3 regions of the Pseudarthrobacter sp. NPDC080039 genome follow, and region 1 is predicted to be linked to each of the others. Evidence: riboswitches for the same ligand, from Rfam matches in the RefSeq annotation. Region 1 holds a riboswitch; each other region holds the start of a gene.
What was found. Region 1 has a riboswitch for cyclic di-AMP ahead of AB0313_RS12795 (hypothetical protein). Riboswitches for the same ligand answer to the same signal wherever they lie in the genome.

Region 1 (10,432 bases):
GTGGGCTCGGACCAGGCGGACCCCGACTATGCGCGGGAGGTGCGGGGAGCCATCACAGCAAGCGGGCTGGGGGAGCGGGTGCTGCTCACCGGTGAACTGGCAGGCGCCGCGCTGGAAGCCGAATGGGCACGTACGGACCTCAGCCTTTTAGTGTCCCGGCATGAAGCATTCGGCATGGCGGTCACGGAGTCGGTGGCCCACGGAATCCCGGTGCTGGTCAGGGGCGGGACAGGAGCGGTTGAAGCGCTTGGCCTCGGGACGCTGGCAACGGACGACGGCGACCCCTGGCTTCCCGGCGCGGCCCTGCCACTTCCCGAAGGGGGACAGGAGAGTCCCGGGCGGCTGGGCCGGGTCCTGCGCCAGTGGTTTGAGGATCCGGAGACCAGGGAGAACTGGCGGGCCGCGGCCCGGGACGCACGGACGCGCCTCCCTGACTGGAGCAGGACAGCGGAGGAGGTTCTGGCCTTACTGGCTCCGAAGGGCTGACGGCACGGCCCGGGCGCAACAGCGGGCCGGCCGCCGCTGGGCCGCAACGACCGGGCCGGCAGCCACTTCAGAGGCTGCTGCGGTGGCTGGCAAAGAACTCGCGCAGCAGCAGGGCGCACTCTTCCTCGCGGACCCCTGGATACACCTCAACCCAGTGGTTGAGCCGCCGTTCGCGGAGGATGTCGAACACCGATCCGGCAGCGCCTGCCTTTTCGTCCCAGGCGCCAAAAACCACCCTGGGAATCCTGGCCAGGACGATGGCGCCGGCGCACATGGCACAGGGTTCCAGGGTGACCACCAAGGTGCAGTCGGACAACCGCCAACCGTCACCCGCACCGCCGGCGCTCCTGGCGAGTTCCTGTAACCGCGCCGCTGCTTCCCTGATGGCCACCACCTCGGCGTGGGCGGTGGGGTCGCCCAGTTCCTCCCGTTGGTTGCGTCCGGAACCCAGCACGCCGCCGTCGGGCCCAATCACCACGGCGCCGATGGGCACGTCCTCGGTGGAAAGGGCACGGCGGGCCTCGATCAGGGCAAGGCCCATCCAGGCGTCGTGTTTCTTTTCGGGCAAAGGCATGGCTCAATGATAGTTTCGGGGATACTCAGGTTACTTACCGATGCCGGGAGGCAGCATGGACACTCTTCGGGACCGCATAAGTATTTGGTTCAAACCCTATGCGGCGCTGGTGCTGACCATCCTGGTGGGCGGCGTGATCATCGTGTCCCTGGCGCTGCTCGGAGCTGAGGTCTACGACAACGTGGTGGACTCGGCCGGGCTTGCCAACCTGGACAAACCGGCTTTGGCCTTTGCCGAAAGCCTGCGCAGTCCCGGGCTGGATGCATTCGTCACCGGCTTCACGAACATCGGCGGCGGCGTGGGCATGCCCATCCTGGCCAGCATCCTCACTGCGTGGCTGACCTTCCTCGGCCGGAACTGGCGTCCACTGATCCTGGTGGGCGGTGCTGCCGCGGCCTCCATCACGGCCACCACTTTGGGCAAGAAGCTCGTGGGACGTACCCGCCCGGACCACGCTGACGCCGTTCCCCCTTACGAGGACTCGCCCTCTTTCCCCAGCGGGCACACGCTGAACACCACAGTGGTGATCAGCCTGATCGTGTACCTCATTTGCCTGCAGTTCCAGTTGATGTGGGTCCGTGTCAGCGCCATCACGGCCGGCACCATCTTCATCATTGCGATGGGCCTGAGCCGGGTTTTCCTTGGCCACCACTGGCTGACGGACGTCATGGCGGGCTGGCTGCTGGGGTTTGCCTGGGTGGGCGTGGTGATTATGGCCCACCGGCTGTTCCATCTCATCCGCAGGCGGGAGCATGCCGGCGCTGCGCCGTCGTTCGACCGTCCCATTGTCCGGGACGTCGTGGCCCAGGAAGTGCACGAGGGTGGAGGCTCCGGACCCGGGAAGGGCAGCGCCGGATGATAGTTTTGGGGGATGCGCACTCTCGTTGTTGACCACCCCCTGGTCGCCCACAAGCTCACCGTCCTGCGGGACAAGAACACCCCGTCGCCGGTTTTCCGGCAGCTGACGGAAGAGCTGGTGACCCTGCTGGCGTACGAGGCCACGCGGGAGGTCCGCACGGAGCCCGTGACCATCGAGACGCCGGTCAGCACCACCATTGGCACGGCCTTCACCAAGCCCACCCCGCTGGTGGTCCCCATCCTGCGCGCCGGCCTTGGAATGCTGGAGGGCATGACCAAGCTGGTCCCCACCGCTGAGGTGGGCTTCCTGGGCATGGCCCGGGACGAGGAGACGCTGGACATCATCACCTATGCGGAGCGCCTTCCGGAAGACCTGACCGGGCGCCAGGTCTTCGTCCTGGATCCCATGCTCGCCACCGGCGGCACCCTGCGGGAAGCCATCAAGTTCCTGTTCAAGCGCGGGGCGTCCGACGTCACGTGCATTTGCCTGCTGGCGGCCCCGGAAGGACTGGCCCGCCTGGAGGAGGAGCTGTCCGGTGCCAACGTTCACGTCGTTCTGGCTTCGATCGACGAGAAGCTCAACGAGAAGTCCTACATCGTTCCGGGCCTCGGTGACGCCGGTGACCGCCTCTACGGCATCGCAGGGTAGTTTTCACCCTTTCTGGAAGCTGTCCCTGCCGCTAGCCTGTGCGCATGGACTGGAAACTCGAACTTGTGTACGTTCCCGTCACGGGCGTTGACCGCGCCAAGGACTTCTACGTCAACAAGGTGGGCTTCAACGCGGACTACGACGAGCGGCCATCCGACAACATCCGCTTTGTGCAGCTGACGCCGCCCGGCTCGGCCTGCTCCATCAGCATGGGCGAAGGGCTCCTTGACGCCCCTGCCGGCACGGGAACCAACCTCCAGCTGGTGGTCGACGACATCCACGCGGCGCACGACCAACTGAAGAGCAATGGTGTGGACGTCAGTGATATCGAGGTGCTTCCCTGGGGCCATTTCGTGTATTTCGCCGATCCGGACGGGAATAAGTGGTCGGTCCAGTACATCCCGTGGCGGAATGCGGGCCGGGGCGCGGGGCAGGGCGGGGCGGGGGCCGCGCCTTAAGGCAAACGGCGGCCCGCATCGTGGTGATGCGGCCCGCCGTTAGCTGCCGGAATGTCCCCGGTCCGGGAGTGCCTAGTACCAGTTGTGTGCCAGGTGGAAGTTCAGGGCTCCGCAAGGCGACTGGTAGCTCTTCTTGATGTAGTCCAGTCCCCAGTTGATCTGGGTGCGGTAGTTGGTGAGGTAGTCCGCGCCGAACGTTGCCATCTTTTCGGCAGGCAGGGACTGGACGATGCCGTATGCGCCGCTGCTGGCATTGGTGGCCGTGGTGGTCCAATCGGATTCCTTGGTCCACAGCGTCTGCAGGCACTGCATCTGGTCCGGGCCCCAGCCAAAAGAGGACAGTTGGCCGGCAGCGTAGGCCTGGGCACCGGCAGGATCGTTAATCGCGACGGCGGGTGCCGGCTCGGGTGCGGGAGCGGGCGCCGGCGCCGGTGGGGCAGGGGCGGGAGCAGGTGCCGCAGGGGCGGCCGCGGGAGCTGGTTCGGCCGCCTGCGGTGCCACGCTGATGGCGGCCGGAGCCGGGTTCGTTGCCGGGTTGGAACGGATTTCGCTTTTCTCGATACTCATTTGGGCATCGGACGCAGCGGTGGAAGAGTTGGACCCGGTGGATGACACCGGAGTCATGCTGCTGGTTGCCTGACCTGCTGCGCCTACCCCCACCAGCACCGCACAGGATGCTGCGAGGATCCCGGCGCGCTGGCCGAGGGTTGTCTTCTTTGCCCGCTGCGCGGCCCGGTGTTTAGCCTTGGCATGCAGGCGTGCTTCTGCCTTGTTCTTGGACATGATTGATCGCCTCTCACACCTGCGGAGTTAGCTGTCGGGTTCGGATGAGGGCATCCGGCTGTACGGAAAGATCACGTACTGGCTTAACCCCAAGGGCATTCATTGCCCGGGACGGTGGGTCCCCCGCCTCTGCCGTTGCTCAATCGGGAATCCGGGGAAGCGGCAGAGCTTGGCGTCAACCCGGGATATGCGGCCCGAACGCGGACCGCACCCAATCGACGGTACAGGAAGATCGCGCGAAAGTCACATTTAGGTAACGGAAGTCACGCGCTCGGGCGCGCCGCATTGCGCCTGCACCGTCTTCGCGGGGCAGGCGCAATGCGGCGAGGAGACCTGCCCGTTACCTCGCCAGCAGGTAGACCGTGGTGCCGCCGATGCTCTGTGGCGCAAAGTTGTGCGCCACCCACTGCGCTATCTGTGCAGCGGCATCGGATCCGCTGCTGGAGCGCATGGTTCCACCCGCGATGAAGTAGTGGATTTTCCCCTGCGCCACCAGGTCCTGGAATTCCGCCAGGGTAGGCGAGGGATCGGTGCCGTTGAAGCCGCCGACCGCCATCACCGGCAGTTCCGTCGCCAGCTGGTAACCGGCCGCGTTGTTGGAACCCACCACTGCTGCGGACCACGTGTAGTTGGACGCGCCGTCCTTCAGCGCCGCCACGAGGTCGGCGGACGGGGTGGGCGCGCCCAGGAGCCCGCCCATGCCGCCGCCGCGGCCACCGGCGAAGCCGGCTCCGCCGCCAAATCCGGTTCCGCCCTGTGCTGCGCCGCTGAAGGTGCCCTGTTGCCTGATGCCGCCAGGGGCGGCCGGCTGCCGGGTCCCGCCGGTTCCGCCAGGAGCGCCTCCGCGCCCGCCTGCGCCGGCACCGCCGGGGCCGAAGCCCTGCACAGGCCCCGCGCTGACGATTGCTCCGCTATGGGCGGTCGCCGCCGTCGTGATGGAGTAGGCCAACGGTCCGGCGAGCGACGCTGCGATGGCGAGCGCCGCCGTCGTCCGTTGGAGGGAACGCGGGCGCAGGAAGCTCGTGAGTCCTGCGCCTGCTGCGGCGGCCAGCCCTCCCAGCAGGACCACCCAGCGCAGCCACGGGCCATAGGCGGTCGTGGTACCCAGAAGGTAGAAGGCCATGAGGCCCGCTGCCGCTACGGCTGCAGCGAGGAGGGAAGCTGCAACGGCCTGCTGCCGGTGCTGCCACAGAAGGACGGCGCCCAGGCCGGCCAGCCCGGCGATCCCCGGTGCCAGTGCCACCGCGTAGTAGGGGTGGATGATGCCCGCCATGAAGCTGAACACCAACCCCGTGACCAGGACCCATGAGCCCCAGATGATGACAGAGGCACGGACGGCATCAGTGCGGGGGGCGCGGCGTCCCACCCACAACAGGCCCCCCGCGAGGATCAGGGCTGACGGCAGAAGCCAGGCGATCTGGCCACCGAACTCGCTGCCGAACATCCGCAGCAGGCCGGGAATGCCCCAGCCGTTGCCGCCGCCCACGCTGCCCGTCTCCTCGCCGGTCAACCGGCCCAGCCCGTTGTAGCCGAGGGTAAGTTCCAGGATGGAGTTGTTTTGTGATCCGCCGATGTACGGCCGCATGCCGGCCGGCGTCAGCTCAACGGCCAGCAACCACCATCCGGCCGAGGCCACCATGGCCGCCCCTGCAGCTCCCAGCCGGAGCAGCCGCCGGGGCAACCTGCCCGGCCCCGCCACTGCATAGGCCAGCGCGAAACCGGGAACCACCAGCAGCACCTGCAACTGCTTGGCCAGGAATCCGAAGCCCAGGAACACGCCGGCCAGCAGAAGCCAGCGCAGCCTGTCGTCCTGCACGGCGCGGAGGACAGCGTAGGCGGCAGCGGTCATGAGCAGCACCAGCAGCGCATCCGGGTTGTTGAACCGGAACATCAGCGTGGCAACCGGGGTAAGGGCCAGGACCGCCGCGGCCAGCAGGCCCGCCCGGTGCGCCAGCCGGGCATCGCCGGTTGCCGGCGCGGCCGTCCGGCGCACAGCCAGATAGAGCAGCCATGCCGTCCCCACCCCCATGAGCGCTTGGGGAACCAGGATGCTCCAGGAGCTCAGGCCGAAGAGCCGGACCGACAGCCCCATGACCCACAGGGAGGCCGGCGGCTTGTCCACCGTGATGGAGTTCGCGGCGTCGGAGGAACCGAAGAACCAGGCAGCCCAGTCCTGTGATCCGGCCTGGGCTGCCGCCGAATAGAACGCGTTTGCCCAGCCTGAGGCCCCAAGGTTCCACAGGTACAACACTGCGGTGCCAGCCAGTACTGCCGCCAGTTCAAGCCGCCGGCGGAGTGCCTGGGGGTCGTGCACGACGCCGGCAGAGGCTGCACGTGGTGCAGGAACCCGGTGTCCGGGGGCGGTTCGGAGTGCAGTTGCATGGGTTGGGGAATGGCTGGTCATCGCGTCCTACTTGGTGAGTTTGTACACGGTGGAGCTGCCGACGGTCTCGGCCTGGAAGTTGGCCTGGACCCACGCGGCCACCTCGGAGTTGCCGCCCCGGCCACCCATGCCGCGGCCGCCCATGCCGCCGCCCTGGATGAAGTAGCCGATCTGGCCTTTGGCCACCATGTCCTGGAACTGCGCGAGGGTGGGGTAGGGGTCCCCGCCGTTCCAGCCGCCCAGCGCAATGACGTTGGTGTTGGTGGCAAGTTCCAGGCTTGCCGCCTGGCTGGCGCCGGAGACGATCGCGGACCATTTGGTGGTGGTGGACGAGAGCAGTGCGGTCACGGCGGCGTCCGCGGGTCCCTCACCGCCGGGTCCACCCGCCGCGCCACCCGGACCACCGGCAGCCGGGTCGGCGCCGTTGGCCGGACCACCAAATCCGTTGGCGGGATCGAACCCGTCGGTGCCGGTGGTTGCCCCGTCAGTGCCTGCAGCTGCATCCCTGCCGTCGGTGCGGTCGCCGCGGAAGCCCGCGGCACGGTTTCCAAAGCCGCCCGCCGACGAACCCGCCGGCCCCGACGTCGGAATGGAACCGGCATGTGCGGTCGCAGCAGTGGCAAGGGTCCAGGCGGCGGACCCAAGTCCCCCGGCAAGAAGCGATATGACGACGACGGCGGCCGCACCCGCGCGCCGGAACCGTCCGGTGGTGCGCCCTGCGTCGAGGCGCAGCAGGATTGCCGCTGCGGCGAGGACGCCGAGGACGATGATGGTCACACGGAGCCAAGGCAGCCACGATGCATCGCGGCCGAGCAGGACTGCGGACCACACCGAGGTGCCGAGGACGGTCACGGCCAGGACGATCCGGGCAGCCCAGGATTGGCGGCCGCGCCAAAGTTCCACTGAGCCAATGCCTACCAGTGCCGCGATCGCCGGTGCGAGCGCCACGGAGTAGTAGGGGTGGACTATTCCGCTCATGAAGCTCAAGACTCCGGCGGTGACCAGGAACCAGCCGCCCCACAGGACCAGCGCGCCCCGGCCCGGTGAAGTGCGTGCCTCACGGCGCGTGAACCACAGCCCGGCCACCAGCAGGATCAGGGCGGCGGGCAGGAGCCAGGAGACTTCGCCGCCAAAGCTTGTCCCGAACATCCGCAGCACGCCGGCCGCACCGCCGAATCCGCCGTTGCCGCCCCCGAAGCTGCCTCCCGGCCCTCCGGCAGCACCTCCGGCGCCACCGCCGGGCATGCCTTCGCCGGACCCGGTGATCCGGGCCAGGCCGTTGTAGCCGAAAGTCAGTTCAAGGAAGCTGTTGGTGGTGGACCCGGCCATATACGGACGGTCCGAGGCAGGGGTCAGCTGGAAAAGGGCAACGTAGCTGCCGGCCACGACGAGTATTCCGCCCAGTGCGCCGAACAGATGCGCCACCCGCCTGCCCAGCGTGGTGGGCGCGGCCCACAGGTAGGCGAGCCCCAGCGCCGGAACGACCAGGAAGCCCTGCAGCATCTTGGCGAGGAACGCCAGGCCGATCACGGCTCCTGCTGCAACAAGCCACTTCCAGCCGGCACGTTCGATGGCCCGGGTAGTGAAGTACGCTCCCAGCACCAGGCACAGGGTGAGCATGGCGTCCGGGTTGTTGAACTTGAACATCAGCGCCGCAACGGGCGTCAGGGCCAGGGCGCCGCCGGCCACCAGGCCGGCAGCCGGTCCCGAGACCCGCTTGACGGTCAGGTAGAGGATGCCGACGGCGGCCACGCCCATGAGTGCCTCCGGCACCAGCATGCTGAGCGGCGAGAATCCGAAGATCCGTCCTGCGAGGGCCGGAATCCACAGTGCCGCGGGCGGCTTGTCGACCGTGATGGCGTTGCCGGCGTCCAGTGACCCGAAGAGGAACGCTGTCCAGTCCTTGGTGCCGGCCTGGATGGCTGCCGCGTAGAAGGAGTTCCCAAAACCGGTGGCCGCGAGGTTCCAGAGGTAGAGGATCCCGGTGGCCACCAGGAGAGCGGCTGCTGAAGGACGGACCCAGCGGGGCTGGCTGCCGAAGGCGTAACGTGTCCAGCGCCGGTCAGGATGGGCCGCTTCGGTCCGGGGCGCTGCGGGCTGTGCCGCGGGTTGAGGGGCCACGGCCGGTTCGCCCGCTGGGGGCTGGGGGACAGCGGTGGAACCGCCACCCGCCGTTTCGATGGTGGAGGTCATGATGCTGCCGTTTCTGTGGAGGTGGCTGAAGTGTTGAGGTTGGTGGGGCTGGGGCCGCCTGCGGCGGCCGACTGCCCGCGGGGTGTGCGTTCACGGAAGACCCATAGCCGGAACAGCAGGAACCGGGCCGCGGTGGCTGCGAGGTTCGCCGCCACCACGGTGACGACTTCCAACCACCGGTCCGGCGTCGTCGTGCTGTGCACCAGGGCCAACGCGCCGGAAGTGAGCAGCAGGCCGATGCCGAACACTATCAGGCCCTCGAAGTGGTGCCGGACCGGGTTCCCGCCCTGGATGCCGAACGTGAAGCGCCGGTTGGCGCCGGTATTGGCCACCGCGGTGATCAGCAGCGCCAGGAAGTTTGCCAGTTGCGGGTCCATGAAGCCGCGGCAGAACAGGAAAATCAGCAGGTAGGCCAGGGTGGAGGCGGCGCCGATGACGGCGAACCGGACCAGCTGGCCGAACAGGCTGCTGCCGGGCGTTTGCTCGTCGGCCCGGGAGGATGCCGGGAGCGGGCCCCGCGCCAGCGCTGCGCGCAGTTCCGGAACTGGAATCCGGCCGTACACCAGGTCACGGGTGAGGCGGGCCATTCCGCGGACGTCCGCCACTGCGGTCCGGACCACGTCCACACTGGAGTCAGGGTCGTCGACCCAGTCCACCGGAACCTCGTGGACGCGCAGTCCGCACCGCTCGGCCAGGACCAGGAGTTCTGTATCAAAGAACCAGGAGTTGTCCACGGTGTAGGGGAGGATCTGCTGGGCGACGTCGGCGCGGATGGCCTTGAAGCCGCACTGGGCGTCACTGAACCGCGCACCCATGAAGGAGTGGAGCATCAGGTTGTAGCTGCGTGAGATGAACTCCCGCTTGGGGCCGCGGACAACCCTCGAGTTGCGGGTGAGCCGGGTGCCGATGGCAAGGTCCGAGTGCCCCGAAATCAGCGGTGCCAGCAGCGGTGCCAGCGCGGCGAGATCGGTGGAAAGGTCCACATCCATGTAGGCCAGCACCGGGGACGGGGAGGCAAGCCACACTTTCCGCAGCGCGTTCCCGCGGCCCTTCTCGTCGAGGTGGACCACAGCCAGTTCCGGGAACTCCCGCGCCAGCCGCTCCGCGATCTTCAGCGTGCCGTCAGTGCTGGCGTTGTCCGCCACCGTGATCCGGAAACTGTGCGGAAAGGAATCCACCAGGTGTGCATGAAGCCGGCGAAGGCATTCCTCGAGGTCGCGTTCCTCGTTGAAGACCGGGATGGTCACGTCGAGGACCGGTGCGGTGGTGCGTGTATCCACGGGGGCGCGCCGTACGGCGCGCCCCCGGGACGGAATGCCCGGCGGCGCCACCGCGGCGTCCTGCAGGGTTCCTGAAGGGGAGTCGGTGAGCGTCATGGATCAAGAGTGGCGCTCCCGGATTTGAAGGCTTTAGGCGCAACCTGTGCTGCGCCTGTGTAAGTGCGGCCAGGGTTGTCCCCACCCGGACAGGTGCCGGGGGTGGCGCCGCTTCAGGCCTGGGCGGTGCCGCCCGCGGGAAGCCGCACCGCGAACTCGGTCCTGCCCGGCCGGGAGACCAGCTCCACCGTGCCGCCATGGGCCATCACGATGGATTCCACGATTGACAGCCCCAGGCCCGAAGAACCCTCCGAACCGGAACCTCCCTGGCCGGAACGGGCAGCGTCTGCGCGGGTAAAGCGGGAGAAGATGCTGCCCTGGAACTCCGCAGGGATACCCGGGCCGTCGTCGGTCACCGTCACCACCACGCTCCCGTCGGCGGAGCGCATTACGCCCGCGGTAACCTTGGTGCCGGCCGGGGTGTGTTTCCGGGCGTTGGAGAGCAGGTTGGCCAGGACCTGGTGCAACTGGGTGGTGTCGCCGCGCACCACCACGGGTTCGTCGGGCAACTGCAGCTGCCAGGTATGATCCGGCGCCATGACTTTTTCATCGCTGATGGTCTCGACCACGAGCTGGGTCAGGTCCACGTCTGCGGTTTCGGTGTCCTTGCCCTCGTCCAGCCGGGCCAGCAGCAGCAGGTCCTCCACCAGCGCGGTCATCCGCTCGGACTGG
Region 2 (10,432 bases), on a different contig from region 1:
GAGGTAATGCGGAAGCACAGGTTGGCCGAACGCCTGCTTGCCGACGTCATTGGTCTGGACTGGGCCTACGTCCACGACGAGGCCTGCCGCTGGGAGCACGTCATGAGCGAGCGGGTGGAGCGGCGGATCTACGAGATGCTGGACCGGCCCACTGAGTCTCCGTACGGCAATCCCATTCCGGGGCTCGCAGCCCTCGGCGGACAACCGGGACCCGGCTTTGCCGATGGCGCCATCAGCCTCGTGGAAGCGATGAAGAACTACGGCCCTGCCTCCGGGGTAACCATCAGCCGGCTGGCCGAACCGATCCAGGTGGAGCCGGAACTGCTGGCACAACTGGACGAAGGTGGCATCCGGCCCGGCGCTGCCGTGGCGCTTGAGCGTGTAGGCGACTACATCTCCGTCCGGGTGCCGGGTATTGAAGGCGCACTGGAACTCCCGCCGGAGGTCGCAGCCCATGTTTTCGTCGCCGTCCGCCAGTCCTGACCGGGGCAGTTCATACCCCGTGACAGCCCTTCCACGCAAAGATAACGGAATTGTTACCTAGGGTCTTTAGCCCCTATAGTGGAAGCAATCGTTGATACTTAAGCGTTACCTGATCCGGAGCCGAGCTCTGCCAGCGGATCAGGTGAACGAGTCGTAACTGGCAGAGGCGGGGGAACCACAACCGGCAGCGGGGGACTGCCTTGGGGTGAAGTCCGTCAGCAGCAAGCCTCTCCAGTGAAGGATTCTTCCGGGAATACCCCTGTGCCGAAGCTTGCCGGTGGCGGGCCGGGTCTTTGATCTCTCTGACCCGAATCCGACAGCTAACTCCGCAGGCTTCTCCAGAGAGGAACCCTTCTTGACCACGCAGACCCCCAGGGGACGCCGCCGCGCGGCCGGCCCCCCTTCGGCAGCCCGGATTGTCGAAGGTGCCGCAACGGAGCGCCCCCGCGACCTCCACCGCGATGCCCGGCGCAGGCGGGGTCCGTTCCGGCAGATGACGGAGTTTGCCGCCGCCAGCGGCATAGGCCAGAAGGCCGGGATTGCCCTTGCCGCCACCGGTCTAGCCCTGACAGTCGCCATGCCCGCCACGAGTCCGGTTATGGCGACGGATGCGGCCGGCTCCGCCCCCCTGGCGGCATCGTCGGTCAGTCCGCAACCCCAGATTTCCGCGGATATTGGCGCTCAAATCGATTTCAGCCGCTCTGCAGTGGTGACCCAGGCGGACCCGGACGGGAAGCTCAAGCAGCTCCTCAGCGCCCAGTCGGCCGGCTCCGTGACCCGCGCGGCTTCCGCCGGCACGCTCTCGGCACCGCTCGCCTCGCTTGTGACCGCCTCCCCCTTCGGTTACCGGGTCAGCCCCATTACCGGAGGCGCCGGCGACTTCCACCGCGGGCAGGACTTCGTGGCCCAATGCGGGACGCCTGTTATGGCTGCCGCAACGGGAACCGTGACTTTCGCAGGCTGGCACCAGTTCGGCGGCGGAAACCGTGTGGTCATAGACCACGGCAACGGGCTGGAGACCACCTACAACCACCTGTCGTCCTTCAACGTCAAGGTGGGGCAGACCGTGTCCAGGGGAGACGTTGTGGCCCTGAGTGGTACCACAGGCGCCTCCACGGGATGCCATCTGCACTTTGAGGTCCAGGTGAACGGCGAAGTGGTCGATCCGATGGGTTGGCTGTAACCGTATGATTGCCAACTCTCAGATCCGGGTAACGTGCCGTGACCTGAATGTGACATTCAAGCAGAACTCCTGTACCGTCTAACTTGCGTCAACTTTTCCGAAGTTGACGCTCTTGAGTGGATTGCCTAACTCTGCCACCGCTCAAGGTCCGTTCGCATTTCATCGTCTGGCAGGGGCGGGGGAACCAATTTTTGGCCTTCTCTCCAGAAGGCCTTGGGGTTAAGTCACAAGCTTCCCAGGAAGCTTGTGACCGGGTGACTCCCATCCGAATCCGACAGCTCACCTCGCAGGCATTGGGAGAGGCTACCTTCGTGTCTTCACGCCATCATTCTGCGCGCCACCGTGCCCAAACGGTGCGCACCAACCCCTTGGATGCCGTATCCAGGGCCATGACTGCAAACGCCGGAACCGTAGGGCGCCAGGCTGCCGTTGTGGCCGCCGCATCGGGCCTGGTTCTGAGCATGGGCCTGCCGGCCACTGCAGCTGACACCACTGCCGGTGTCTCCGCTTCCACCGAGTCCGGTTCGGCGCAGACGTCGCTCGCCGTGACCGCCGCCCCCACCGCCACGGTTTCCTTTGAACGGCCCACCGTCAAGACCACCGCTGCTCCGGCTCCCGAGCCCCAGGTCGCCGTGCAGGAAGCTGCCCCCGCAGCCCAGCCGGCTGCGGGTGCAAAGGTCACGGCAGCCGTTGCCACCGGCTCTGCTCCTGCCGCACAGCCTTCCGCCAGCGGCAAGGGTGCTGCCATCCTGGCCGCGGCCTACGCCCAGCTGGGCGTGATGCAGGACTGCACCATGCTGGTCACCAACTCCCTGGCCGCCGTCGGAATCCACTTCCACGACTGGCCTGCCGGTTACCTCTCCCTGGGCCGCACGGTCAGTGCAGCCGAGGCGCAGCCGGGCGACCTCATCTACTACGCCAACGGCGGCTCCGGAATGGCCCACATCGCTGTGTACGCCGGTAACGGCATGGCTGTCCACGGCGGCTTCAACGGAAACCAGACCGTGGTGTTCAGCGCCAACGTCGGTTCCGGCCCCGTCTTCATCCGCGTTTCCTAATAGCTAACCCCCGTTCGGGACGCGCCGGCATGCCCCCAAGATGCCGGCGGGTCCAACTCCCTCTGCCCGGCCACAGCCGCCTGAGGAAAAACGAAAGAGAGAACTGATGACGACTCGTGCTACCGCACGGCACCGCGCCGAGGTCACCAAAACCAACTCAATCGCTGTTATCGCCAAGGCTGTCACCGACAACGCCGGCGGAATGGGCCGTCAGGCCGCTGTGATTGCCGCCGCTTCCGGTCTGGTCCTGACCAGCGGCATCGCCGCAAATGCCGCTGATGCCAACGCCAAGCGTGATTCCGCGCCGGCGTCCGCCATGGAAGTTGAATCCGCCGTCGACGCGCCGATTTCTGCGGCTTCCACCATCGCCATCAGCTTCGAGAAGCCGGCTGTGACCACGACGCCGGCTCCCGTCGCTGAGCCCGAGCCCCAGGTTGCGGTGCAGGAAGCTGCCCCCGCAGCCCAGCCGGCTGCCGCTCCGAAGGTCACGGCCACGCTTGCCTCTGCTCCGGCCGCTCCTGCCGCCCACCCTTCCGCCAGTGGCAAGGGTGCTGCCATCCTGGCCGCGGCCTACGCCCAGTTGGGCGTGGTGCAGGACTGCACCATGCTGGTCACCAACTCCCTGGCTGCCGTCGGAATCCACTTCCACGACTGGCCTGCCGGTTACCTCTCCCTGGGCCGCACGGTCAGTGCAGCCGAGGCGCAGCCGGGCGACCTCATCTACTACGCCAACGGCGGCTCCGGAATGGCCCACATCGCTGTGTACGCCGGTAACGGCATGGCTGTCCACGGCGGCTTCAACGGAAACCAGACCGTGGTGTTCAGCGCCAACGTCGGTTCCGGCCCCGTCTTCATCCGCGTCAGCTAGGCATTCCCGCTGCCGGCCTGAACGGACGCCGGCCAAAGGATCGCCGCGGGGACCCCTGCCAATGAGGCAGGGGTCCTTTTGTCGTTAAAATCTCCCGGCCGGTCGCGTTCACTCGACCTCCCGCCCCGGCCGCCAAGTCGCCGGAGAGGCCCGCCGAGTGGGCGATTACCTGATTTTGCACTTCTTTGTTTACTCTTGTGATGTCGATCCATAGCCCGGACATGCCGAGGGCAGCCGGCCCTCGTGCCCCTGACGGGTGCGGCCGTGAAGAGGTAAGTGCATGCGCACTCTCGTTCTGAATGCTGGATATGAACCGCTGGCGGTAATCACCTTCCGCCGGGCGCTGGTGCTTGTGCTCACGGGCAAGGCGAGCGTTGTGGCCGAAGGGGACGACCCCGTCGTGGGCCCAACCGACGTCCTTGGGCGCCCGTCCGTGATCCTCCTCAACAGATACATCCGGCCCCGGTATAACCACTCCACGGCGGTCAGCCGCAGGGGCGTGCTCCGGCGCGATGGACACAAATGTGCGTACTGCGGTAAGGCGGCGCACACGATCGACCACGTGCACCCAAAGTCACGTGGCGGGGCCGATTCGTGGGAGAATCTGGTGGCCGCCTGCCTGCGCTGCAACAACGTCAAGGGTGACCACACCCCTGCTGAGATGGGTTGGACCCTGCGGTTTGTGCCCGAGCCGCCGCGGGGAACGATTTGGCAGATCAAGGAACTCGAGAAGCCAACCCCGGCATGGGATCCCTTCCTGCTTCCCGAGCGCGCTGCCTGACCCCTCCTGCGGCCAGCGGAGCGTCTGGTCCTGCGGCCAGCGGAGCGTCTGGTCGCTAGGCTGGGTGAATGGAAGCGAGCAGGCTGGTTTTTGATGCCCTGGTCCTGGCTGGTGGACGTTCTTCGCGGTTGGGTGGCGTCCCCAAGCAGTCGCTGGTCTTCCGGGGCCAGACGCTGCTGGAGCGCGCCGTGGCTGCGTCGGCGGGCGCCCGCCGAACTGTCGTGGTAGGCGGAATTGATTTTCTGCGGGCCAGCGACTCTACCGAAGCCCCTCTCGCTCCGCCGTCCTGGGCGTCCGGCCTGCTGACCTGCCGGGAGGAACCACCATTTGCCGGCCCCGCAGCTGCCATCGCCGCCGGCCTGGCCACCCTTGCGGACAATGCGGAACCGGCACCGCACACCCTGGTGCTGGCCTGCGACATGCCGCTGGCGGCCGGGGCCGTGTCAGCACTGCGCGACGCACTTGCCGACTGCCCTGACCCGGCACTGGCCGGGGGAGCCGCCGGCCGGGGCGTCATGGCCAGGGACGAGGGCGGCAGGGTCCAGCCCTTGGCAGCTTTTTATAGCACGGAAGAGTTAAACAGGGCATGCAGGGAGTTGGCCGCACGCAAAGCTTTGGTCAACGCGTCCGTCCGTGCGCTCCTTGCTAGTCTGGACGTGCAGCTAGTCACAGTCCCCGCCGGGTCCACCTCCGATGTGGATACCTGGGAGGATGCTGCCGCGCTGGGGATCGCCGCCGGGAACCAGCGCGGAAGCCAGGACCGGCGCGCAGGCGGAGCTAACGTGGGAGGCAATACGTGAAAAGCCAGGACGAAACGCTGGAAGAGTGGTGCAGGGCGCTCCTCCAGGCCTACAAGCTTGAGGACGTCCAGGTGGACGTCAATGCGGTGCTGTCACTTGCAGGCGTCGCCGCCCATGCCGTCGTCCGGCCTGCAGCTCCGCTCACCACCTTCATTGCCGGCTTCGCCGCGGGCCTGGCCGCTGCCCCGGGCAGGGAAATGGACTCCGCTTCCATGGATTCGGCGCTGGCCGTAGCGCGTTCCCTGGCAGCTGATTACGGCAAGGAAGCCACCGCCGGGACTCCCGGCGAATGACGGCAGGACCCCTGAGCCGTCCCCAGGTTCCGCCGGGGACGGAAGCGTCAGTCCCGGCCGGAGAATCCGGACCTGCAGAAGCCAGCATCGACGGGGCAGCGTCAGTGGATGCCGGCCACGGCGAAGCTGAACCCCATCACACTGCCCACCATCACGCTGCCCACACGTGGGAAGAGGCAAGGCGAGCGGCATACGACGCCGCCACTCCCATCCCTTCTGGGCCCGTGGCATTGGGGGCGGCCCTGGGCCGCAGGCTGGACCAGGACATCGTGGCACGTCAGGACATGCCGCATTACGCTTCTTCGGCGATGGACGGCTGGGTGGTTAATGGAAGCGGCCCGTGGATTCCGGTGGAGCCTGGTACCAGGTTGGCGCCGCACCAGGCGAGTCCCATAGCCACGGGAGGGCTGATCCCTCCCGGCGGCAAGGCAGTCCTCCGGACGGAGAGCGCCGTCCTTGGCCGGGACGATGACGGCCTGCCTGTCCTGATGACCGGGGGCAAGGCGCGGCCAGGGGAGCCCCGCGCCGGCGAACACATCAGGAAGGCCGGGGAGGAAGCCCTTGAAGGGGACATCCTGGTCAAGGCAGGGGTAGAACTCAACCCCGCCCATCTGGCATTGGCAGCCCTGGCCGGCTACGACGAAGTGCAGGTCCAGGGAAAGCCCGTGGTGCGCCTGGTGCTGACCGGGGCCGAGGTGGTGGAACGCGGTACCCCTGCCCCCGGACAGGTGCGCGACACGTTCGGCCCGCAATTGCCTGATGTCGTTTCCATGCTGGGAGGCATTCCTGCGGGACAACAGCGGATCGGCGACTCGTATGGTGAATGGCTCGCAGCGCTCGAAGACGTGGTGCCGGGGCTGCCGGACGCACCCGACCTGCCTGCCGACGTCGTCATCACCACCGGGGGTACTGGCCGTTCGGGAACGGACCACCTCCGGCGCGCAGTGGCTGAACTTGGCGGCCGGCTGGTCATCGACGGCGTGGCCATGCGGCCGGGCCATCCCGCGGTCCTCGCCGAACTTCCGGACGGGCGCTTTGTCCTGGGGCTGCCCGGCAACCCCCTGGCAGCCATGATGGCCCTCTCCACCGTAGGCGCCCCGCTGCTCGCCGCCCTGGGCCACCGTGCAATGCCCGCGGTGGAGGAAGTTCCCTGCGGGACGATGATCGAACCCGACCCCGGCCGTACCAGGCTCATGCCCTTCCGCCTGCTGTACGGCATGGCCGCCCCGGCACAGCACACAGGGCCCGGGATGATGCGCGGGCTGGCCGCTGCCGACGGTGTCCTGGTGGTGCCGCCGCACGGTGTGCAGCTGGGTGAGGCGGTGCCTGCCTTTGCCCTGCCTTGGGGGCCACCGATCCAGGGGGCGCAGGAAAAGCCGGCGAAACCGAAACCGCGAAGCAATGCCCGGACCGGACAAACCAAAGGCAAGCCGGCCGCAAACGAACCCGTGGACTGGAGCGCGCTCCTGGGCTGAAGCGCTTGGGCTCCTGCGCAGGGGCGCGCTCCGATGGTGCCATGATGGAGTAATGATCAGGCAGGGTGGAACATGGGACGCGTAATTCAGCGCCGCAAGGTGCACAAATATGTCCTGGACGGATCGCCGGGCGCGCTTGAATACCCGGCCCGTCACCGCGAAGACGTCCTCGCCGTTGAGGAACCGCTCGAAATCCGACTGGGCACGCTGTCCTACTCGGTAACGATGCGCACCCCCGGCGACGACTTCGACCTGGTGGCCGGGTTCCTGGTGTCCGAGGGCGTCATCTGGACACCCGGGCAGCTGGTCTCCCTGCGGTTCTGCGCCGGCGAGGACGAGAACGGCGTCCAGACCTTCAACGTGGTGGAAGCCCAGTTGCGGCCGGACGTTCCGCTGCCCGATACCGGCCGGAAGGTCTACACATCGAGCTCCTGCGGCATCTGCGGCACGGACTCCATCGAAGCGGTCCGGAAGTCTTCCCATTTCACTCCCGAGGCAGACCCGCTGGAAATAGATGCACAAGTACTCGCCTCCCTTCCGGCGCTGCTGCGGAAGTCCCAGCGCGTCTTCGACGACACGGGGGGCGTGCACGCAGCGGGCCTGTTCAAAATAGGGGACGGCGGCGTTCCGCGCCTTTTGTGCCTTCGCGAGGACGTTGGTCGTCACAACGCCGTGGACAAAGTGGTTGGCTGGGCGTTGCGCGAAGGCCTCCTGCCGCTGACCGGAACGGTTCTCCAGGTGTCCGGCAGGGCGTCCTTTGAGCTGGTGCAAAAAGCGGCCCTTGCCGGGATTCCCGTCCTGTCCGCCGTCAGTGCCCCGTCCAGCCTCGCCGTGGAACTGGCAGAAGCGAACGGGTTGACCGTCGCAGGCTTTAGCCGCGGCACGAGCTTCAACGTTTACGCAGGGGATTCCCGGATCCTCCGGCCCCAGCCGGTGGTGCCAAGTGCCTAGGGCCAACTGCGTGCCCGATGGCAGGGGGTTGGTTGCGGTGCTTCCAGCGGGTAGATTTGTCCATCGAATGGACGCGATGATCCAGTCTCAAGGTTAAAGAGGACAAATATTGCATGACGACCGCAGGATCACGGAAGTCCGGCTGGCAAGGTTTGTGCGCGAGCGCATCGATCCCGCCGTGTACAGCAGGTCGGTCCCGCTTGACCTGAGCAGTTGGGAAGTCCCTGACGAACCGGTTCCTGCACTGGAAGCGATGCGGCAGGAGTTCCGGCCGCAGGAGCACGGTGCCCCCTGGGGGCGGCCTTGGGGCACCACCTGGCTGCGGCTGCAAGGGGAGGTACCCGAGTCCTGGGGCGGCCCGGACACCACGGTGGAAGTGGTGGTGGACCTGGGGTTCACCACCGAGGCGCCCGGATTCCAGTGCGAAGGGATAGCGTGGCGGCCTGACGGCAGCATCATCAAGGCAATCTCGCCGCGCAACCAGTACATCCCGCTGAAACTGTTGGGCAGCGGCATGGCAGTGGACTTTTACGTCGAGGCGGCAGCAAACCCTGATATGGCGCAGGGCTGGACTTTTGCCGCCACCCCGTTGGGTGACAAAGCGACCGCCGGGGGAGCGCCGCAGTACCGGCTGGGAACCATCGCCATTGCTGAGCTGAACCAGTGCGTGTGGGAACTTCAGCAGGACATCTGGACGCTGGCCGGCCTCATGGAACAACTCCCGCTGGAACTTCCCCGCCGCCATGAGATCCTCCGGGCCCTGGAACGCATGATGGATGTCATGGATCCCGACGACGTCGCAGGGACCGCCGCGGCAGGACGCCAGGCGCTCGCCGGGGTCCTCGCCAGGCCCGCATATGCATCGGCGCATCAACTGGTTGCCACCGGGCATGCGCACATTGACTCCGCCTGGCTGTGGCCGGTGCGGGAAACCGTCCGCAAATGCGCCAGGACTTTTTCCAACGTAGTGGCGCTGATGGACGAGGACCCGGACTTTGTCTTTTCCTGTTCCTCCGCCCAGCAGTTGGCCTGGATCAAGGAGCTGTACCCGGAACTCTTCAGCCGGATCCGGGACAAGGTGCGGACGGGCCAGTTTGTTCCAGTGGGCGGCATGTGGGTGGAGTCGGACACCAACATGCCCGGGGGTGAAGCCATGGCCAGGCAGTTCGTGGAAGGCAAGGGCTTCTTCCTGGCCGAGTTCGGCGTCGAGTGCAGGGAGGCGTGGCTTCCGGACTCATTCGGCTACAGTGCGGCGCTGCCCCAAATCGTCAAGGCTGCTGGCAGCCGGTGGTTCCTCACGCAGAAGATCTCCTGGAACCAGACCAACAGGATGCCGCACCACACCTTCAACTGGGAGGGGATCGACGGCACCCGGCTGTTCACCCACTTCCCTCCGGTGGACACCTACAACTCCGACCTCAGCGGCAAGGACCTGGCCCATGCCGAACGAAACTACCGGGACCACGGCCGCGGCACCGTGTCACTGGTGCCGTTCGGCTACGGCGACGGCGGCGGCGGCCCCACCCGCGAAATGCTTGCGGCAGCCGCCCGCACCGCCGACCTTGAAGGATCCCCGAAGGTCCGCATCGGTTCAGCGGAGAGTTTCTTCCTGCAGGCCGAGGAAGACTATCCGGGCCTTCCGGTCTGGGTGGGCGAAATGTACCTGGAGCTGCACCGCGGAACCTACACCAGCCAGGCCCGCACCAAGAAGGGCAACCGGCGCAGCGAGCACCTGCTGCGCGAAGCGGAGCTGTGGTGCGCCACGGCAGCCGTCCGAACCGGTGGCACCTTCGAGTACCCCTACTCGGAGCTCAGGCGTCTTTGGCAGTTGGTGCTGCTGCAGCAGTTCCATGACATCCTTCCGGGCAGCTCCATCGCCTGGGTCCACCAGGACGCCGAGCGCAACTACCAGGCCATCGCGGCAGCCCTGGAGGCACTGATCAGCCGGGCAGCCGCTGCCATGCTGGGCTCCGGTGACCGGACGTTCCTGCTCAACGCCGCCCCGCACGCCAGGGACGGTGTCGCTGCGCTGGCGGCAGGGGAGCCACAGCCGCACGCGGAACCGGCGGAGGCCCTCCCGCATGACGGCGGCTACATCCTGGATAACGGGATCATCCGGGCCATTGTGGACGCTGACGGGCTCATCTCCTCCCTGCGCGATTACGCCAGCGGCCGCGAGGCAATCGCCCCGGGACAGCGCGGCAACCTCCTGGAACTGCACCGGGACACCCCCAATGAATGGGATGCCTGGGACATCGATGAGTTCTATCGGCGCAACGTCACGCCGCTGGTCCACGCGGAGTCTGTCCGCAGCGCCGGTGACGGCGGGAGCGCCGTAGTGGTGGTGGAGCGGATGGCCGGCACGTCGCCGCTGACCCAGCGCATCACCCTGGCCCCCGGCAGCCCGTCCCTGGAGATCACCACATCCGTGGACTGGCAGGAGCGCGAGAAGCTGCTGAAGCTTGGCTTCGCCCTGGACGTCCGGGCAGACCGGTCGGCTGCCGAAACGCAGTTCGGCCACGTCTTCCGGCCCACGCACA
Region 3 (10,432 bases), on a different contig from region 1:
AGGGAGGCCCAGCTTGCTGCCTTCGACAAGGCGTTTGGCCACGGCGGTTGGGCGCATGGGCCGCTGTCACTCCACCTGGGAATGAGGGGAGTGGACGAATCACTGTTTCCCCTGCTGGTCATCGCAACCTGGGCCCGGTCCACGGCAACGCTCGCTGACCGCCTGGCGCAGGAAGCCGCACCTGGGCTTTCACAGGGCAACGAGAAAGTGCGCGCCACCCTCCTGGCGGACAGGGACTTCTGGCTGTGGCGGCATGCCCTGGACGCCGCCTAGGGCAAAACCGCAGGACGTGGGAAGCCTCAGGATGACCGGCCCTCTGCGTCGTCCGGCGTTTTCGGGTGGTGCCTGAAAAGGCCGAGTATCTCATCGTGCAGGTCCCGGTAGCCGAAGCGCAGCACAGCGTACGCCACCGCTATGCCGGCAACCACCATGGCAATCAGGGTGGGGACAGGGCCCAGCGCATGCCGGGCCAGGTTCAGAAGCCCCACCAGGGCGACTCCGGCGCCGCACAGCAGGCCGGGGGCGGCGGCCCGCATCAAGCGCCGCACCCTGGTTCCCATCACCTTGGCCGCCACAGCCTGCATGCCGAACGCAAAGACCACGGCGACCACCATCTGGGCGCACGCGACCCCCACTATGCCCCAGCGGGTGGCGAAGACCAGCGCCGGGAGGAGGACGGCAAGCCGGACCACGGAGATCCAGATGGAGAGCCCGGGCCTGCCAAGGGCTTTGTAGACATCATTGGCACCCGCGCCCAGGGACCGGGCCGCCGCGTACAGCGCGAGGAAGACCAGCGGGGTAACCGAGTCATCCCACCGCTGCCCGAACAGGACCGGCACCAGGACCGGTGCCACCACGGCGAGTCCCACTCCTGCCGTAATGCCGTACAGCGCCTGGACAGTGACGCTCTTCAAGTACCCGTCGCGCAGCCGCTGCCGGTCGCCGCGGACCTGCGTATACAGGGGAAACAGGACGGTGGAAAGTACAAAGAACACATTGAGGATCAGTGCTTCGGGCAGGCGGAAGGCAAGGGTGTAAAGGCCCAGCGCGTTGGCGCCAAGCATGATGCCGATGACCAGGTAGTCGACGTCGAAGATCGCCCTGGCCAGCATGGTGCTGCCTGCGACGGGAGCGCCGAAGCGGACATTCTCGGCAATGGCGCTCCTGCTCACGCGCCAGATCTGCCAGGGAGCCTCGTGACGGACCAGGAACCAGCAGGTGGCGGCGTAGGCCACCGATCCTGCGGCTGTTCCCACCGCGAGTGACCAGGCCCCGTGGCCGGTGAAGGCCAGGTAAAGGGTCACCGCTCCCATGGTCGCGGCGCGCAGCACCGGAGCGGCCGTCAGCTGCCGGAACTTGAGGTCGCGGCGCATGATCGCCTCGGGGACGGCTCCGCAAGCGGTGGCCAGCACGGAAACTCCAAGGACCTGTACCAGCGGAGCCACACCGTCCAGCCCGACGAGATCCTCCACGGTGTCCGCCGCAAGCACCGCCGCAACGGCCAGGACCGCCCCCAGGGTGACGGACAGCAGGAGGGCCGAGCGCGCTATGACCTGCGTCCTGGGCAGGTAGACCAGGGCCTGGCCCACGCCGGCGTCGGCAATGGTCTCCGCGTATGCCATAAGTACCAGCGCAAGGGCGACGAGGCCATATTCCGCGGGCGACAGCAGCCGAGCGAGCACCACCGTGGTCACCAGGACGATCACCCTGCCCGAGGCGAAGGCCAGCCCCTGCCACAGGGCTCCCCGGACCCCTTTGCGTTCCAGTTCCCCCGGCGCGTACGTCACGGTTGCCCGTTCGTCGGCGAAAGCCGGCCGGCCGGGGATGGGGAGGCCGCGGCCTCCCGTACTTCCGCCAGGTATTCGCCGGCCACGGTGTCCCATGACCGGACCTCTCCTGCCGGACCTCTCGCCGGAACGGCTGCAGGAGTCCCCTGCGGCAGTTCCGGCGCGGTGAGAAGTTCCACTATCCTGCGGACAAGCCGGTCCCGGCTGCCTTCCACGGTCATCAGCGGGTGCGCGGGCAGTTCCCTGGCCGCCACCGGGGTGGCCACCACGGGCAGCCCTGCAGCGAGGGCTTCCAGCACGGAGTTGCGGATGCCCACGCCATGTTCGTCGGGGAAGACTGCCACGTCCGACCCGTGGAAGACGTCCAGGATGGAGGGAACGTTTGCCAGGACGTCCACCCGCGGGCCGGCCAGTGCCTGGACCGCCGGTGTGGGCCGGCGCCCCGCGATGACAAACCGGGTGTTCGGAACTTCCTGCCACACCCGCGGCGCGATCGTCTTTACCAGAACGGTGGCGCTGTCCACGTTCGGGGCGTAATTCAGGCTGCCGGCAAAGCACACGACGGGTGTGCCACGCTCACGGCGGGTGCGGCTCCCCACCGCAGTTCCGTTGGGGATGCTCCTCACCGGGCGGCCCAGTTTTGCCGCCCACACGGCGGCATCCTGTGCCCCGACGGTCAGGAGGCGTGCCCGCACCGGCAGTTGCCGTTCAGCCCGTGCCGCCAGTTGTTCACGCAGCCGGTAGGCGGGCCGGAGCGTGTGCGCAATGGCGGTGTCCATGCCGGCGCGGATGGACCAGGGATCCACTGTTTGCAGCACAACGGGCCCGGACACCTCGTGGGACAGGAAAAGGGCGTGGGGGCCGTGGATGAGGGTGGCGTCCCTGCCTTGCGACAAACGTGCGGCTGCCGCGCGGGCGGAAGGGGTGTCACGGCGGTGCTTCCCCAGCCCCGCCAGGCCCCCCAGGGAGCGGACAAAGGCTGAAAGTTCTTCCCGGGGGGCCAGTTCGTAGACGGAGTCGCAGCGATCCCTGATTTCTGCAGGTACGGGGACCGGGCCGGAAAAAGTCAGCAGGGTGACGGCAACTTCTGCCGGAAGGTGCAGGATGACCTCGTACGGAATCATCGAGCTTCCGTCCCCAAGTTCCGGATCCCGGTTGGGCACGCTTTCCGTCACGTACAGGAGCCTCATTGCAAGAGTGTAATGGATCACACTTCCCATGGAGCGGTTGCTTTAGGCAACCTTGAGGAAAGCCGCGGGAAAGGGGGCGACGGCGGGAGGTCCCGCCGTCGCCCCCCTCACCCGGTGGTAAGGGGCCGGCTACTGCCAGGCGCGCACGTAGTCCACCAGGACCTGGGACTGGGGTCCGTAGGCGGGGTTGGTGGATGAGGCACCCACATTCAGGACGATGTACTGAGGGGCATTGCCGTCATTGGTGGGATAGGACTTAACTTTGACGCCGTCAAAATACACGTCCGACGAGTTGGCCATCCGGTGCAGCCCGAACGTGTGGTACTCGTTGGCCCAGTTGCCGCCGACGCCACCCTGGTTCTGCGAGCCGGACGACGAGTGGTAGTTAACGGTCATCTTGGCCTGGAGTACCTCGGCGATGTCATTCTCGCCGGTGGCGGGCCAGGACTGTCCCGTGGTCCAGAAGGCGGGCCAGTTGTAGAGCCCGTTGCCGTTGCCCGGGAATTTGATGCGTGCCTCGACATAGCCGGTGGTGAACTGGAAGCCGCTGCCGGCACCGCCCTTGGGGTTGGTGGACACGAGGGCGCCGGACGTGGAAGAGCTGAGCCCCAGGACAAGGTTCCCGTTGGCCACCGAAACGTTGGAGGGGCTGGTGGAGACTTTGTTCATGGTGCCGCAGCCGGGCGAGAACCAGCAGCTGGCCCACTTGGCGCTGTCCAGGCCGTTTCCGTTGAACTCGTCCGCGAAGGTCATGGTCCAGTTGCCGGGAACGCCGGTCGGCATCGGGGTGCCGCTGTTTGCCAGCTGCGCCGCGGCGGGCGCCACGGCGATGGGGGAGTCGCCCGCGGGAGCCGGCCCGGCAGGTGCCGCCGCCGGGGCGGAGGGCTGGGCCGGGGAGGGTGCGGGTGCCGGAGGGGCCTCGACTGCGGGGGCGGGAGCCGGTGCGGCGGAGGGGGGAGCAGTCGCAGTTTGCGGCGTTGCTTCACTGCCGGTGCCGGCGGCGCTGGCCACTCGGGCCACGTCCGCCGTGTCATTGCCCTGGGCAAGGCCGAGGCCAAGGGACGCAGCGCCAAGGAGTGCGGCGGCGAGTCCGGCCGTGAGGGGCAAAGGCAGCCGGCTCACTTTTCGCTTGGCCGCCGGCATTGGCGGGGTGGCGGTGGCAGGGGCGGTTTCATTTTGATAACGGTGCGCCGGGTTCGCGCTGCTTTTAAGGAATGCGGGCATGGGGTTTTACCTCTCAACGCCTGCGGAGTTAGCTGTCGGGTTCGGATGAGGCCATCCGGCCGCCTGGATGCGGCTTCACCCCGAGGGCAGGCGTAAGCCAGGCCCGTGACACTCGGGTCCCCCGCCTCTGCCTGGAAACTTGGTGGATCACGGAGGCGGCAGAGCTGGGCGTCCTCCGGGATTGAGGCCGGCTGGGGGCGGCCCCCCATGACCGTACACGACACGCCGGCGAAAATCACAATTAGGTAACGGGCCTCACGTCCTGGTGTACCGCTCAAGGGGTATCGCTTTCCCGGACGTGACGGGCGGCGGGTTATCCACATAGCCCGGCCAGGGACGCCGCGGCAGGCATCACGGGACTAGCCTTGAGTCAAGCGCGAATCGCCTATCGGGTCCAAATGCACTAGGATATTGAAGTCTGTGCTGCGTCCTGCCCCCGTTCCGGAGGCGAGGCATTGCATGGAATCGCAAATGAACCTCCTGTTACGGAAATGCCGTAACCGCTTAGCCCAAAGGAGGTGGGTTCACATATGCGTCCTTACGAATTGATGGTAATCATCGACCCCGAGGTCGAAGAGCGTACCGTTGAGCCGTCGCTTCAGAAGTTCCTGAACGTCATCACCAACGATGGTGGAACCATCGAGAAGGTTGACATCTGGGGCCGTCGCCGTCTGGCTTACGACATCAAGAAGAAGTCCGAAGGTATCTACGCCGTGGTGAACTTCACTGCCAAGCCGGAGACCGCCAAGGAACTTGACCGCCAGCTGTCTCTTAACGAGACCATCATGCGCACCAAGATCACCCGCCCCGAAGAGCAGAAGGTTGTTGCTGAGTAATTCAGCAATGGTCCTCATTCTTTACCCCGCAGGAAACGCACTCTTCACCCAGGATCGAACAAGGAGGCAGTAGATGGCAGGCGAGACCACCATTACGGTCATCGGTAACCTCACCAATGACCCGGAATTGCGGTTCACACCGTCGGGTTCCGCAGTAGCGAACTTCACCATTGCTTCCACCCCCCGTACCTTTGATCGCCAGTCCAACGAGTGGAAGGACGGGGAGACCCTGTTCCTCCGCGCCGCGGTGTGGCGTGAAGCAGCCGAGAACGTTGCCGAATCCCTGACCAAGGGAATGCGCGTTATCGTGACCGGCCGCCTGAAGAGCCGTTCCTACGAAACAAAAGAAGGCGAAAAGCGCACCGTTATCGAGCTTGAGGTCGACGAAATCGGCCCCAGCCTGCGCTACGCAAATGCCAAGGTCAACCGTACCCAGCGCTCCGGCGGCCAAGGTGGCGGCGGCTTCGGCGGTGGCGGCGGCGGTGGCTTCGGAGGCGGCAACTCTGGTGGAAACCAGGGCGGCAACTCCGGTGGAGGCTGGGGCGGCGGCAACCAGCAGGCTGCACAGGACGATCCCTGGGCCACGCCCGGTGTGTCCAACGCAGGCGGCTGGGGCAACGGCCCCGATTCCGAACCTCCCTTCTAAACCCAAACAACGGCCCGGCGCCGGGACGGCAAGGGTGCGCAACGCACTCAAGCTGCTGCCGCCGTCGGACCACCACCATCCCGTGGATCAATATCCACGGGCTCCCTAGAATAGGAGCTCCACGATGGCTAAGGCTGAACTCCGTAAGCCCAAACCAAAGTCCAACCCCTTGAAGGCCGCTGACATCACTGTCATCGACTACAAGGACGTAGCATTGCTGCGCAAGTTCATCTCCGACCGCGGCAAGATCCGCGCCCGTCGCGTTACCGGCGTTACGGTGCAGGAACAGCGCAAGATCGCCCAGGCAATCAAGAACGCCCGCGAAGTTGCTCTGCTGCCTTACTCCGGCGCTGGCCGCGGCTAAGGAAGGGATTAACTAACATGGCAAAGCTCATTTTGACCCACGAAGTCACCGGTCTCGGTGCAGCTGGCGATGTTGTCGAGGTCAAGGACGGTTACGCACGTAACTACCTCCTGCCGCGCAACTTCGCCCTGACCTGGTCGAAGGGTGGCGAGAAGCAGGTTGAGTCCATCAAGGCTGCCCGCGCCGCCCGCGAGCACGCTTCCCTGGAAGATGCTCAGAAGCAGGCTGCTGCGCTGTCCGCCAAGCCGGTCAAGCTGGTCGTCAAGGCTGGCGAGTCCGGCCGCCTGTTCGGCACCGTCAAGCAGGGCGACGTTGCTGACGCTGTTGAGGCCGCTGGCCTTGGCAAGATCGACAAGCGCAAGGTTGAACTGCCCGCACACATCAAGTCGGTCGGTTCCTACCAGGCCAACGTCCGCCTCCACGCTGACGTTGCCGCTGTGATCGAGCTCGACGTAGTGGCAGGCAAGTAGCCCTACGGCCCGGCAGTTACGACTGCAGAAGACCCCCATCGCCGGATTCCGGCGGTGGGGGTCTTCGCATGTGCCGGTGGTAACCTGCTCCGGTGAATCCGACAGCGCGCAGCCGCCCCTTCCAGCAGGTCGACGTTTTCTCCGGCCAGCCCTACCGGGGCAACCCGCTCGCCGTTGTCCTTGATGCCGAGGGCCTGGACTCAGCAACGATGCAGCAGTTTGCGAACTGGACCAACCTTTCTGAAAGCACCTTCCTCCTGCCGCCGAAGGACCCGCGCGCCGACTACCGGGTCAGGATCTTCACGGGCACGGAAGAGTTTCCCTTCGCGGGGCACCCAACGCTGGGCTCGGCCCATACGTGGCTGGAAGCCGGCGGAGTTCCCAAATCCGACGGCTATGTGGTGCAGGAATGCGCTGCCGGGCTGGTCCGGGTAAAGCGCGACGGCGGCAGGCTGGCTTTCGCCGCGCCGCCCCTGACACGATTCGGCGCCGTGGAAGCGTCGGTCCGGCGGCAGCTGGCCGCGGCGCTAAGGGTGCGCGCAGAAGACATCCTCGACGCGTCCTGGCTGGTGAACGGTCCCGAATGGATCGGGGTCCTGCTCGAGACTGCCGAGCAGGTGTTGGCCCTCGCGCCGGACTATACGGCCATGGGCAACCTGAAGATCGGTGCCATTGGTCCTTGCCCTGCCGGCGACGGGCCCGACTTCGAAGTCCGCACGTTCCTGCCCGGTGATGCGATGGCGGAGGATCCTGTCACCGGCAGCTTCAATGCCGGAGCAGCGCAGTGGCTGATGGAGACCGGCAGGGCCCCGGAGCGGTACGTGGCGTCGCAGGGGACTGTCCTGGGCCGGGCGGGCCGCATCCACGTCAGTGCCGAAGATGGGGACATCTGGGTGGGCGGCTACTCCACCACCGGCATTCGGGGAAGCGTGATGCTCTAACAGGGGCAGGCCTGTTAGTCGGGCGGGAATACTTTCCTGGCGCAAGCAGTTCACTCATGTAGATGCAAACGCATATATGATGGATAGAACAAGCACCAGGAGAATGCCATGGAAACCCGCCGCATCACCGTCCTTTCTGCAGGGCTCGGCGTACCCTCCTCCAGCCGCCTGCTGGCGGACCAGTTGGCAGCAGCTGCCCGGCGCCAGCTTATGGCCGGCGGATACCAGGTGGACGTGGACGTCGTGGAGCTCCGCGACCTGGCCGTGGACATTGCCAACAACTTCGTCACCGGCTACGCCGCCCCCCGCCTGGCGGAGGTGATCGCAGCGGTGGAGGCATCGGACGGAATCATCGCGGTGACCCCTGTGTTCAGTGCGTCCTACAGTGGCCTCTTCAAGTCCTTCATAGATGTTCTGGACCCCAAGTCGCTGGACGGAAAGGCGGTCCTGCTGGGCGCCACCGGCGGCACCGACCGGCACCAGATGGTCCTTGACTACGCCATGCGGCCGCTGTTCAGCTACCTCCGCACCCGCATGGCTGCCACCGGCGTCTTTGCAGGACCCCAGGACTGGGGGAGCGCTGAAGAGGGCGGAGGGTCGCTCGGGGACCGGATTGAACGCGCCGCCGGCGAGTTCACACGGCTGCTCGAAGGGCCCCAGCCCGGCAGGAAGCCCGCTCCGCTGGAGTCCCTCCCGTTCGAGCAGTTGCTCGCCGGCATTGCTGGGCCGCGCTAATCGTCCAGCAGGGCGATGAACTCCCGTGCCTGCGTGATTGAAATATCAGAGTGCCGCGTCAAGGCGTTCGCCGCGGCCTCCGTCTCACCGTTGCGGGCCAGGGTCCGGATCCTGCCGTAGATCTCGTCGTTGAGCATGTTGCTGCTTACTTCCCGGGTGACATCGCCCTTGCTGGCAATGGCGCGGTAGCGGTACGGGAACCGCGTTGGTTGGTCCTCGTCTTGTTCGGCGACCTGCTGCGGCGCCTGGCTCCGATAGGGCTGCGGGTGGGCAGTGAGAGCGCCGACGGCATCACGTGATGCCCGGACGCCGTCTCCTGTGACCTCGTGGTAAAGCTTGATGGCGGCCAAGCCCTGGTCCTGGGCGATCAGGGCGTAGAGCCGACGGTGTTGGTCTTCCGACAGCCTGTCGGCCGCTGCGCGGGCAAGCTCTTTGGCGGAGACGGAAGGCTGGGGCCGGGCGGCATCATCGGCTGTTCTGCGTTTCCGGACCGCGCGGTAGGCCAGCGTGACCCCCGCTACCACCGCGAGCAGGATAAGGACCGGGACCGCGAGGGATTCCATTTTCACAAGCCGTTCTGTGTAACTTCCTGGCCGCTGCCAGGTGCGGTTGCCGAGCCGGCCCTTCGGCCGGCCTTATCTTCCTGCTGCCGGTTGTGCTCCTGCACTCCCGGGCGTACCTAGATATTAAGCCTGATCCTGGTTATCCACAGCAATATGTACCGGGCCGCGTACAGGTCCGGGGGGATTGCACAAAATCCAGACGCGGAATATGAGGAGCGCCACGCTTCCGCTCCTGACCCTTTCGAAGGCGACGGACTCCTCCCCGCACACCCAAGCACCCGGCCCACCCCTGTGGATGAAATTCCCTGGAAGAAATATTCAGTCCACATGCGGCCTGCAGTGTTTTCGCAGTTCAGGAGGGCGATGCTGCTCAAATTTTTATTTTGTCCACAGATTTCCCCACAGGCTGTGCACAAGCTATGCCACATACTGCACAGGTTATCCACAGAGGTCGTGGCATGTTGGCTTTGCCGCTGGCGCAACCGGGGCTACCGTAGCGGGGTACCTGTTCTTCGCGGCCGGACTACGGGTGTTCCAGCTGCAGCCTGGACGCGGCCCTCCACCAGTTTTCCACACCCTCTGTGGAAAACTGTGGAATCTGGGGATAAGTCCCGGTCGGAGGTGTGGCCGACCCCGCATCCGATTGTCGCGGCCTGGTTGTAAACCTGGACAGGTGGCGGCGGTTGTATTGGCGGCTGCGAACAGGATGGACCACCGGGGCACACCCGGTACAAATGGAGGACGGCAGCTTTGTCAATCGCGCATCTGGACCCCGTCGAGGCAACCCGTGGATCGGATGCGAGCCGCAAACCTCCCCAGGACATCGCGGCCGAACAGTCGGTCCTGGGCGGCATGATGCTGTCCAAGGATGCCATTGCGGATGTGGTGGAGATCCTCCGCGGGCAGGATTTCTACCGCCCGGCACACGAGACCATCTATGAGGCCATCATCGACCTCTACGGCCGGGGCGAGCCCGCGGACGCCGTCACTGTGTCCGACGAGCTGACCAAGCGCGCTGAAATCAACAGGATCGGCGGCCCGGCCTACCTCCACGAGCTCATCCAGACCGTTCCCACCGCGGCCAACGCCGGGTATTACGCGGAGATCGTGGCCGAGCGCGCAGTGCTCCGCCGGCTGGTAAACGCCGGAACCAAGATCGTGCAGCTGGGTTATGGCTCCGACGGCGAGGTGGAGGACCTGGTCAACCAGGCGCAGGCAGAGGTTTATGCCGTAGCGGAACGCCGCACCGCCGAAGACTATGTGGTGCTGAAGGACGTCATGGAGTCAACGGTGGACGAGATCGAGGCGTCCGGCCACCGCGGGGAGGGCATGACCGGTGTGCCCACCGGCTTCTACGAACTTGATGAACTGACCCACGGACTACACCCGGGCCAGATGATCGTCATCGCCGCCCGCCCGGCCGTCGGTAAATCCACCTTTGCCTTGGATTTCGCCCGCTCCGCAGCCATCAAGAACAACCTCTCCACGGTGATGTTCTCCCTGGAAATGGGCCGGAACGAGATCGCCATGCGCCTGCTCTCCGCCGAGGCCACCATTGGACTCCAGGACCTGCGCAAGGGAACCATCAAGGACGAGCAGTGGTCGAAGATTGCCACCACCATGGGCAGGATGAACGATGCCCCGCTGTTCATTGACGACAGCCCCAATATGTCCCT

Region 2: another riboswitch for cyclic di-AMP. It lies ahead of AB0313_RS13525 (NlpC/P60 family protein); the one in region 1 lies ahead of AB0313_RS12795 (hypothetical protein).
Region 3: another riboswitch for cyclic di-AMP. It lies ahead of AB0313_RS10620 (glycoside hydrolase family 16 protein); the one in region 1 lies ahead of AB0313_RS12795 (hypothetical protein).

The regions. Positions count from the first base shown of each region.
Region 1 is NZ_JBFBKY010000010.1:30,892-41,323, forward strand. It holds gene AB0313_RS12770 (glycosyltransferase family 4 protein) at 1-486, shown strand, start outside; gene AB0313_RS12775 (nucleoside deaminase) at 554-1,060, opposite strand; gene AB0313_RS12780 (phosphatase PAP2 family protein) at 1,116-1,919, shown strand; gene upp (uracil phosphoribosyltransferase) at 1,932-2,567, shown strand; gene AB0313_RS12790 (glyoxalase superfamily protein) at 2,612-3,025, shown strand; gene AB0313_RS12795 (hypothetical protein) at 3,098-3,808, opposite strand; cyclic di-AMP (ydaO/yuaA leader) riboswitch at 3,814-3,975, opposite strand; gene AB0313_RS12800 (glycosyltransferase family 39 protein) at 4,149-6,212, opposite strand; gene AB0313_RS12805 (glycosyltransferase family 39 protein) at 6,219-8,384, opposite strand; gene AB0313_RS12810 (bifunctional glycosyltransferase family 2/GtrA family protein) at 8,381-9,760, opposite strand; gene AB0313_RS12815 (HAMP domain-containing sensor histidine kinase) at 9,874-10,432, opposite strand, start outside.
Region 2 is NZ_JBFBKY010000011.1:76,557-86,988, reverse strand. It holds gene AB0313_RS13535 (metal-dependent transcriptional regulator) at 1-483, shown strand, start outside; cyclic di-AMP (ydaO/yuaA leader) riboswitch at 592-834, shown strand; gene AB0313_RS13530 (peptidoglycan DD-metalloendopeptidase family protein) at 839-1,666, shown strand; cyclic di-AMP (ydaO/yuaA leader) riboswitch at 1,779-1,973, shown strand; gene AB0313_RS13525 (NlpC/P60 family protein) at 2,056-2,724, shown strand; gene AB0313_RS13520 (NlpC/P60 family protein) at 2,831-3,592, shown strand; gene AB0313_RS13515 (HNH endonuclease) at 3,873-4,373, shown strand; gene AB0313_RS13510 (NTP transferase domain-containing protein) at 4,442-5,173, shown strand; gene AB0313_RS13505 (DUF6457 domain-containing protein) at 5,170-5,466, shown strand; gene AB0313_RS13500 (molybdopterin-binding protein) at 5,463-6,941, shown strand; gene fdhD (formate dehydrogenase accessory sulfurtransferase FdhD) at 7,014-7,892, shown strand; gene AB0313_RS13490 (glycoside hydrolase family 38 C-terminal domain-containing protein) at 8,002-10,432, shown strand, end outside.
Region 3 is NZ_JBFBKY010000007.1:119,783-130,214, reverse strand. It holds gene AB0313_RS10635 (aminoglycoside phosphotransferase family protein) at 1-273, shown strand, start outside; gene AB0313_RS10630 (lipopolysaccharide biosynthesis protein) at 300-1,787, opposite strand; gene AB0313_RS10625 (glycosyltransferase) at 1,784-2,962, opposite strand; gene AB0313_RS10620 (glycoside hydrolase family 16 protein) at 3,107-4,201, opposite strand; cyclic di-AMP (ydaO/yuaA leader) riboswitch at 4,207-4,356, opposite strand; gene rpsF (30S ribosomal protein S6) at 4,732-5,037, shown strand; gene AB0313_RS10610 (single-stranded DNA-binding protein) at 5,111-5,683, shown strand; gene rpsR (30S ribosomal protein S18) at 5,808-6,047, shown strand; gene rplI (50S ribosomal protein L9) at 6,065-6,517, shown strand; gene AB0313_RS10595 (PhzF family phenazine biosynthesis protein) at 6,610-7,458, shown strand; gene AB0313_RS10590 (FMN reductase) at 7,567-8,193, shown strand; gene AB0313_RS10585 (hypothetical protein) at 8,190-8,756, opposite strand; gene dnaB (replicative DNA helicase) at 9,507-10,432, shown strand, end outside.